DNA from 2 places in the Metapseudomonas resinovorans NBRC 106553 genome. Region 1 is predicted to be linked to the other one. Evidence: predicted binding sites of a transcription regulator. Region 1 holds the regulator's gene; the other holds the start of a gene.
What was found. Region 1 encodes LexA, which represses DNA repair genes until DNA is damaged. Its sites were predicted from a motif close to CTGTNTNNNNANACAG; they were not measured.
Positions count from the first base shown of each region.

Region 1 (4,207 bases):
CGCAAGGCGGAGGAGGGGCGGGCGATGAACGCCCAGGCACTGGTGCAAGCCGAGCGCGAGGCTTCGCTCTTCCACCTCTACGGCGCGACGCTCGGCCTGTGCCATGAAATCGCCGGCTATTACCGCCTGCCCGAGGCGAATGCCCCGCGCGTGGAGCTGCTGCTGACGGCAGATGTGCTGGCGATGGCGCCCAGTCCGGAGCTCGCCGAGTTGGTGGAGTTGGCCCAGCAGCGTGAAACCTGGTTGGCCGAGTTGCTGGCCGCCTATGGCGCGTTGTTCCAGCCGCCGCAGGCGCCCAAGCAAGCCAAGGTTGACCCGACCCTGCCGCTGATTGTGGCGGTCAGTGTGGACGAGGATGCGGCTCCGCTGTCGCGGGAGACGCTGGAGTCCTGGCGGCAGAACCTGAAATCCCTGGCCTTGCGCTTCCGAGAAACCCTCAGCGAGTGCTGATTTGATCGACGGACTAGGGCGTGATGGCGGCTCGCTGCTACAATGGCCGCCTTTCGTGGAGAGCTGAATCTATGCCTACGTCCTTTCTGGAAATAGTCGAACTGCCTGATGGGCGCATTATCCTGCGCCGGGCCGAGGACGAGGAGGCGTTGGTAACGCTGGACTTTTCCGCTGATGCCAAGGCGTTTCTTCAAGGGCATCACCTGGAAGTCGCCAAAGCCATGCTGAACGTTGGTGTGCAGATGGCCGGCCGCCTGGCCGAGGGTGATATGGACCACCAGGAAGGTCCGCGCGTTCTGCATTGAGGTTCGTAGCCGAATCCTGCACTGATTCGGTTACAGGCTGATGTCTCAGGGGCCAGGCCAGCGCCCGGCGCCCGCTTCCTCTCAACCCAGCAGAATGTTCAGGCTTTGCGCGCCGCCCTGGCGTGCCGCTTGGGCTAGCTGGCGTTTGGCTTTCTGCCCCAGCTGCAACCAGCTGACCACCGTATGGCTGCGGCCCAGGCGGAGCGCTTCGCAGGTCAGTTCCAGCGCACTTTGTTCGCCTCGCGGTTGCAGGATCAGGATGCGTTCGCGGTTGAGGCCGGAGTCGCGCAGCCAGTCGCGGGTCAGGCCCGCCGGGGCGCCGATCAGCGTCAGCCAGCGTGCATCCTGTTCTTCACTCAGTTCCCGCAGCACGGAAGCCAGCAGGTTACGGCAGTGCCCGGTGGCGCCGCGCAGCGAGAGCTCGCTGAAGGCTTCCGGTTCTTCCGGGCGGGGTTCTTCCACCACGTCGGTCAGCATCGGCACAACGGCGGGGTTGGCCAGGATGGCATCGTGGAACAGCGGGAGCTGCGAACGACCAAGGGACTGCGGGAACTGCATAAGGCCTCCTTTAGCGGCGGATCACGCCGACACTCAAACCTTCGATCACCATGTCCTGTTCATCCAGGTTCACTTCGATTGGGGCGAACTCGGTGTTCTCGGCAATCAGCCATACCTTGTCGCCCTCTCGCTTGAAACGCTTGACCGTCACTTCGTCGCCCAGGCGCGCCACCACGATCTGGCCGTTGCGGGCCTCGCGGGTGCTGTGCACGGCGAGCAGGTCACCGTCGAAAATGCCGATGTCCTTCATCGACATGCCGCGAACGCGCAGCAGGTAGTCGGCACGGGGATGGAAGAACTCGGGGTTGATGCGGCAGGATTCCTCGATGTTCTGCTGGGCGAGGATGGGGGCGCCGGCGGCGACCCGGCCGATCACCGGCAGGCCGTCTACTTCATGGCCGCCGGGTTCGAAGCCTGGGATACGGATGCCGCGGGATGCGCCCGGGGTCATCTCGATAGCACCCTTGCGTGCCAGGGCCTTCAGATGCTCCTCGGCGGCGTTGGGTGACTTGAAGCCGAGCTCCTGGGCGATCTCGGCGCGGGTCGGGGGGAAGCCGTTGTCTTCAAGGCAGCGCTTGATGAATGCGAGAATCTCGGCTTGGCGGGGCGTCAGTTTCAGCATGGCGGCGCTCTGTTTTTTTATACAGTGACTGGGATTATATACAGTGATCCGGTCTTGGCAACGCTTCTTTTTCGGCGCTCGCGCATTCGTGGCCGAGACAGGGCGCTGTGCCTGGCGAGATGACCGTTGCGTCAGATAATGGTGTGTGCGGCTTGACAAACGGTCCGGCTGAAACGTATGTTTCAAACAAGTGTTTGTCAGGTGGAGGAGCCATGGCCCAGTCGGAAACCGTTGAACGCATTCTGGATGCTGCGGAACAGCTGTTCGCGGAAAAAGGCTTCGCCGAGACTTCGCTGCGTCTGATCACCAGCAAGGCCGGGGTCAACCTGGCGGCGGTGAACTACCACTTCGGCTCGAAGAAGGCCCTGATCCAGGCGGTCTTCTCGCGCTTCCTCGGGCCTTTCTGCCAGAGCCTGGAGCGCGAACTCGATCGTCGCCAGGGCAAGGCCGAGAGCAAGGCCAGCCTCGAGGAACTGCTGGAGATGCTCGTCGAGCAGGCGCTGGCGGTTAAGCCCCGGAGCGGCAACGACCTGTCGATCTTCATGCGCTTGCTCGGTCTCGCATTCAGTCAGAGCCAGGGTCACTTGCGCAAGTACCTCGAAGAGGTTTACGGCAAGGTGTTCCGCCGTTACATGCTGCTGGTGAACGAGTCCGCGCCCAGGGTGCCGCCGCTCGAGCTGTTCTGGCGGGTGCATTTCATGCTCGGCGCCGCGGCCTTCAGCATGTCCGGCATCAAGGCGCTGCGCGCGATGGCCGAGACCGACTTCGGCGTGAACACCTCCATCGAACAGGTGATGCGCCTGATGGTGCCATTCCTGGCCGCCGGCATGCGCGCCGAAACCGGCCTGACCGACGAAGCCCTGGCCGGCGCGGTGCTCAAACCTCGCAACAAGGCCCCGGCCGTACCTGCCAAGGCATAAAACCATATGGGCGCAGGCTGCCTGATCGGCTAAGCTTGCGGCCCATGCAAAACCTCGATCTCCTGCATATCTCCATTGCCGACCAGCAGCTCTATGGCTTCGCCGACGGGCAGCTGGTGTTGCGCGTGTCCGTGTCCACCGCCCTGAACGGTGCCGGTGAAACCAATGGCTCCAATTGCACCCCCCGTGGCCTGCACCAGGTCCGTGCGCGGATCGGCGAGGGACTACCTCGTGGCGCCGTGCTGCGTGGCCGGCGCTGGACCGGCGAAGTGTGGAACGCCGAGCTGCATGCGCAGTTCCCGGGGCGCGACTGGATACTCACGCGCATCCTCTGGCTCAGTGGCTGCGAGCCCGGCCGCAACCGCCTCGGCAAGGTGGACAGCTTCCGCCGCTACATCTACCTGCACGGCACACCGGATACCGAGCCCATGGGCGTGCCCCGTTCCCACGGTTGCATTCGTCTGCGCAATGCCGATGTGCTGGAACTCTTCGAGCGCGTGCCCGTCCACTGTGCGGTACGCATAGACGAAGCGCCTTGCCCGGTCTGGGCCGCGACTCAACTCTCTTAAGGATTTTTCATGCAAGGTTCTCTGATGCTGGATATCGGCGGCACCTGGCTGACCGCCGAGGATCGGCAGATCCTCCGTCAGCCGGAAGTCGCCGGCCTGATCATCTTCGCCCGTAACATCGAGAGCCCGCGCCAGGTGCGCGAGCTCTGCGCGTCAATTCGCGCCGTGCGTCCCGACCTGATCCTCGCCGTGGACCAGGAAGGCGGTCGCGTGCAGCGCCTGCGCCAGGGCTTCCTGCGCCTGCCGGCCATGCGCGCCCTGGCCGATAACGACAACGCCGAGGCGCTGGCCGAGCAGTGCGGTTGGCTGATGGCCACCGAGGTGCTGGCGGTAGGGCTGGACATCAGCTTCGCGCCGGTCCTGGACCTCGACCACCAGCGCAGTGCGGTGGTGGGCAGTCGTGCTTTCGAGGGTGATCCGGCGCGCGCCACGGCGTTGGCCGGTGCCTTCATTCGCGGGCTCCGCCAGGCCGGCATGGCCGCCACGGGCAAGCATTTTCCCGGTCATGGTTGGGCGGAGGCGGACTCCCACGTCGCCATTCCCACCGACGAGCGCAGCCTGGAGCAGATCCGCAGCAGCGACCTGGTTCCCTTCGCCCGCCTGGCCCCCGAGCTGGACGGCATGATGCCGGCTCACGTCATCTACCCGCAGGTGGACAACCAGCCTGCCGGCTTCTCCCGTCGCTGGCTGCAGGACATCCTGCGCGGCGAACTGAAATACTCCGGCGTCATCTTCAGCGATGACCTGTCCATGGCCGGCGCCCACGTGGTGGGTGATGCCGCC
Region 1 is NC_021499.1:2,312,741-2,316,947, forward strand. It holds gene PCA10_RS10465 (DUF6586 family protein) at 1-450, shown strand, start outside; gene PCA10_RS10470 (hypothetical protein) at 522-755, shown strand; gene sulA (SOS-induced cell division inhibitor SulA) at 837-1,313, opposite strand; gene lexA (transcriptional repressor LexA) at 1,324-1,935, opposite strand; gene PCA10_RS10485 (TetR/AcrR family transcriptional regulator) at 2,148-2,855, shown strand; gene PCA10_RS10490 (L,D-transpeptidase) at 2,900-3,424, shown strand; gene nagZ (beta-N-acetylhexosaminidase) at 3,434-4,207, shown strand, end outside.

Region 2 (4,207 bases), 2.5 Mb from region 1:
CCGGCGCCGGTACCTGCAATTGTTCGAGCCGGCCGCGAGCCAGCTCGAAGAGCATGGCCGCCTCGCGCTCGGCGCTGAGCAGGCCCACCGGCACCAGCGTGTCGGCGAGGTCGCGGTGCTCCAGGTGCAGGCTGAAGCGCTGCACGCCGCTGTCGCGGCTGGCGAGGAAGGCCGCCAGGTCGGCGGTCAGGCGACGCAGGGGAAAGAGCAGCGCCTGGTGGGATTCGACCTCGAAATTCAGCTCGATGCGCAGGTCGAACTCGTCCGGCGGGCGATAGCACTCCAGGGCCAGCGGCCGCTCGCCGAGCAGGCTGTCGAGGTGCCGCAGCACCTCTGCCGGGAAGCGCCGGGCCAGTGTGTCCCGAGGCAGCGCCAGCACCTGGCCGAGGTTGCGCAGGCCCATGCGCACGAAGGCGGTGGCGGCGTCCCGATCCAGCCCGGCGCGGTCCACCGGCAGCCGCCCCAGGGCATCGCGCAGCTCCTCCTGGCTCGTGACCGCCAGGCCGTCGCAGGCATTGGCGAGCATCCGCGCCGCCACCGGGTTGGGCGCGGCGACTATGCGGTGGCGAAAGCCCAGGGCCGCCAGCTCCCGCCGCAGCCGCGCCTCGAAACGTGGCCAGGGACCGAACAGGGCGAAGCTGGATTCCACCTCCAGCAGCAGGCAGCGCGGATAACGCAGGCTGACCTGAGAGCTGAAGCCATAGGCCCAGGCCGCCAGCAGCTGTTCCCAACGCTCGATCTGCGCGGGGTCGTGTTCCACCAGGGCGAAGTCACGGGTCAGGGCGTGGGCGGCACTCAGCGACTGGCCGGGGCGCAGGCCCAGGGCCTTGGCCGCCGGATTGAGGGCGCGCAGCACGCGGCGCTGGGGCGTGCCGCTGACCAGCGCCAGGGGCGCCTCGGGGTCGGGGTGAGCACGCAGCACGCCATCCAGCGCCAACTGCGGCAGCAATATGCAGGCCCAGCGCATGGCGGCTACCGGGCCAGGGCGATGGGCGCGGCCGGCGCCAGGCCGCCCCGGCACTTGAGCACCCGCAGCTGCGCCGGCTGGCCATCGACGGCGATGCGCAGAGCCGCCGGCGAAGGATTGAGGGCGGCCTCCAGCGGACGGTAGGCGAAAGCCAGGGTCTGGCCGGTTTCCGCGGCCACCTGCAACCGGCGCAGGGCGCGGTCATCGGCCTGCTGCGGCCAGCAGAGCACCGCGCCGCAGCTGCCGGAACGCAGGCACTGCTCGGCGGCCCAGAGGGCGTCACGGCCGCTGGCCTCCACCAGCGCCAGCCAGCGCAGGTCCACGCCGGCCGCCTGCCAGGCCTGTGGATAAGGGATGTGTGGCGGCGCCACCAGCACCACCCGCTCGGCACTGGCAGTGAGGCGCGCCAGGGTCGGCCAAAGCAGGCGCAGTTCACCCAGGCCCGTGGCCGCCACAAGGATTTCGCTGAGGGCGGCCTCGGGCCAGCCACCGCCGGGCAGGACCCGGTCCAGGGCGTCGAGGCCCGTGGGCTGGTCGCTGCCGGCCGGCTGCGTGCCGGGCTGGCCTTTCCAGACCCGCCGCTCGTTGAGCAGGGTGTCGAGGGCAACGACGGCACCCATCAGCGCCGTCCATTGCCGGAAGAGAAAAACGGCAGCCCCCGGAGAGAGCTGCCGAAAGGGCCAGGAAAAATTACCAAGGCCATTGGGGGAAATCCTACAGATACTGTATTTATATACAGTAAATAGCAGAGACTTCTCCCGGTCAATCCGGAAAAGACAGAAGGCCTGCGGGAGCACGAGGCTCCCGCAGGTCAGACGCTCAGCCCATCACTTGATGTAGTGGTTGCCCCAACGCTCGGCCTGGCGCACCGACTGCTGGCGCAGGGTGGTGGCACCCTCGGCCGCCTTGGCGGCAGCGGCGATCTCGTCGTCGATCACCTTGGTCGACAGCGACAGCCAACTGGTGGCGAAGGCCATGGCGTCGCCATTAATCTCCAGCGCGTTCAGGTCGATGTTGGCGGTGTTGTCGCAACCCTGGTGGTAGCAGGGATCAAAGGGCTGGCCGGCGGCGCCGCCGTACTTCTGCGCCTGTTCCTCGCTCTTGATGTCTTCGGCGCCGGTGAACAGGCCGCCGAAGGGAATGCCCAGCTCGAAGAACTGCGCATAGTCGGAGCGGAAGTCGATCTGGGTGCCTTCGAAGGGTTCGCCACGCAGCTTGAAGTAGGCCTCGAACAGACGCTCGATGGCGGCCGAGCCGGGCGGGCCCTGCAGGCCGAAGGAAGAGCCGTCGCCGTCATAGATGAAGTTGCCGAAGTTCGGCGAACCTATCATGTCGAAGTTCAGGTAGGCCTTGATCCGCTGGCGCTCCGTCTCGCTCAGGCTGTTGACGTAGAAGGTCGAGCCCACCAGCCCCGACTCTTCCGCGCCCCACCAGGCGAAGCGCACCTTGTTCTGCGGATGCGCCTTGCTCAGCAGCACGGCCATTTCCAGCAGCGCCGCGCTGCCCGAGCCGTTGTCGTTGATGCCGGGCCCCTCGAACACCGAGTCCAGGTGCGCGCCGGCCATCACCACGTTCTTCGGATTACCACGCCGGGTCTCGGCCACCAGGTTGAAGGTCTGCGTCTTCTCGCGGATCACGTCCGCCACCAGGTGCAACTGCAGGCCGGCGGTCTGGGACCAGGCCACGCCGTTGTCGTAGGTGGCGAAGAGCACCGGGATGCCGCCCTCGTAGGTATCGCCCAGGGTGACGTTCTCCAGGCCCTTGCGGTCCTCGGTGTTGCCCTGGTTGAAGATGATCACCCCCGCCGCGCCGGCGGCCGCGGCGTTCTCCGCCTTCACTTCGAAGTTGCAGCTACCGCGCTGGACCAGGGCGATGGCGCCGCTGGGAAAACCGGCGAAATCCTCGACCTCGCAACCACTGGTGGAAGCGTTGCCGGCGCCCAGGGCCAGGTCCACCGCCACCACCGGCGCACTGACATCACCGGGATCGGTCTGCGACAGGTAGTTGAAATCCTCCTCCCAGACATAGCTCGCCGGCTGCGGCGCCAGGGCCTGCAGAGTGCCCGGCCCCTTGGGGAAGTAGGCGGTGAAGGGGAAGGGTTGTACCCGCACCTGGTAGCCGGCGCGCTCCAGGGTCTTCTTCACGTAATCGAGCGAGGCCTGGTAGCCCGGCAGGCCGGCGGCGCGGTTGCCGTCGTTGAGCGTGGCGATGTCCTGCAACTGGTTCAGGCGTCGCATCACATTGCTCGCCTCGAGACAGCGCGGCAGGCCCAAGGGCGTGCCCACCAGGATCGGCGACTTGCAGAGGGCGGGGTTGGGTTTGCCGGGGCTCCAGAAGTCGCCAAAGTCGGCTCCTTCAGGCCCGGGGGCGGCAAGGGTGGAAGTGGAAGCTGCGAGAACCAGAGAACCAACAACACGTCTGACGCTGTACTTGTGGGTCATGACTCCAATCCTTTTGAAGTGGTTGTAGGCAGGCCTCGATGGCGTGACGCCATGGTCCGGTACGGCTTCCTCTGGACGGGCCTAGGAGAAGAGACTGGCGCAAGATCGTTCGGTTCTTCGGTTTCTGCTAAAAAACGTGCACTTTGTCGCCTTTTTCCCTGAAGTTCGCCGCAGATGTACCAGCAATGTGCCACCAAAGAAGTGGCCATCTCATGTCACACACCCGGCGACATGCACGCAGCTTCTATGCTCAATCCACCCCCCGACGCAGGAACCTGCCATGTGCGGCCGCTACGTCAGCCCATCGGATCGCGCCATCGAAGACTACTGGCACATAGGCGCCCGGGATTCCGGCCGCTGGCTGCAGAACTTCAACGTGGCCCCCACCACGACGGTTCCCGTGCTGCGCCTGGATGACCAGGGCGAACTCGAACTGATCCCCGCGCGCTGGGGGCTGATTCCTTCCTGGTGGAAGGAGGCCAAACCACCGACCATGTCCTTCTTCGCCCGCAGCGAAGAGGCCGCCGGCAAACCCCTGTGGCGCCAAAGCCTGCGCAGCTTCCGCTGCCTGATGCCCGCCAATGGCTGGTACGAATGGAACCCGCAGCAGCAGGCACGCAACGCCAAGGGCCGGCCGGTGCACCAGCCCTACTACCTCCACTGCCCGGACGACCCGGTGCTGGCCATGACGGCCATGTGGGCGAACTGGACCAGCCCGGACGGCCGCAGCATCACCTCCTGCGCCCTGCTCACCCGCGAAGCCGCACCCGGCATCCGTGCCATCCACCAGCGCATGCCG
Region 2 is NC_021499.1:4,857,670-4,861,876, forward strand. It holds gene PCA10_RS21795 (Y-family DNA polymerase) at 1-967, opposite strand, end outside; gene imuA (translesion DNA synthesis-associated protein ImuA) at 973-1,587, opposite strand; gene PCA10_RS21805 (M28 family metallopeptidase) at 1,795-3,408, opposite strand; gene PCA10_RS21810 (SOS response-associated peptidase) at 3,689-4,207, shown strand, end outside.
Region 2: a site for LexA is predicted at 1,691-1,706, ahead of imuA (translesion DNA synthesis-associated protein ImuA). Genes of this name have one in related genera too.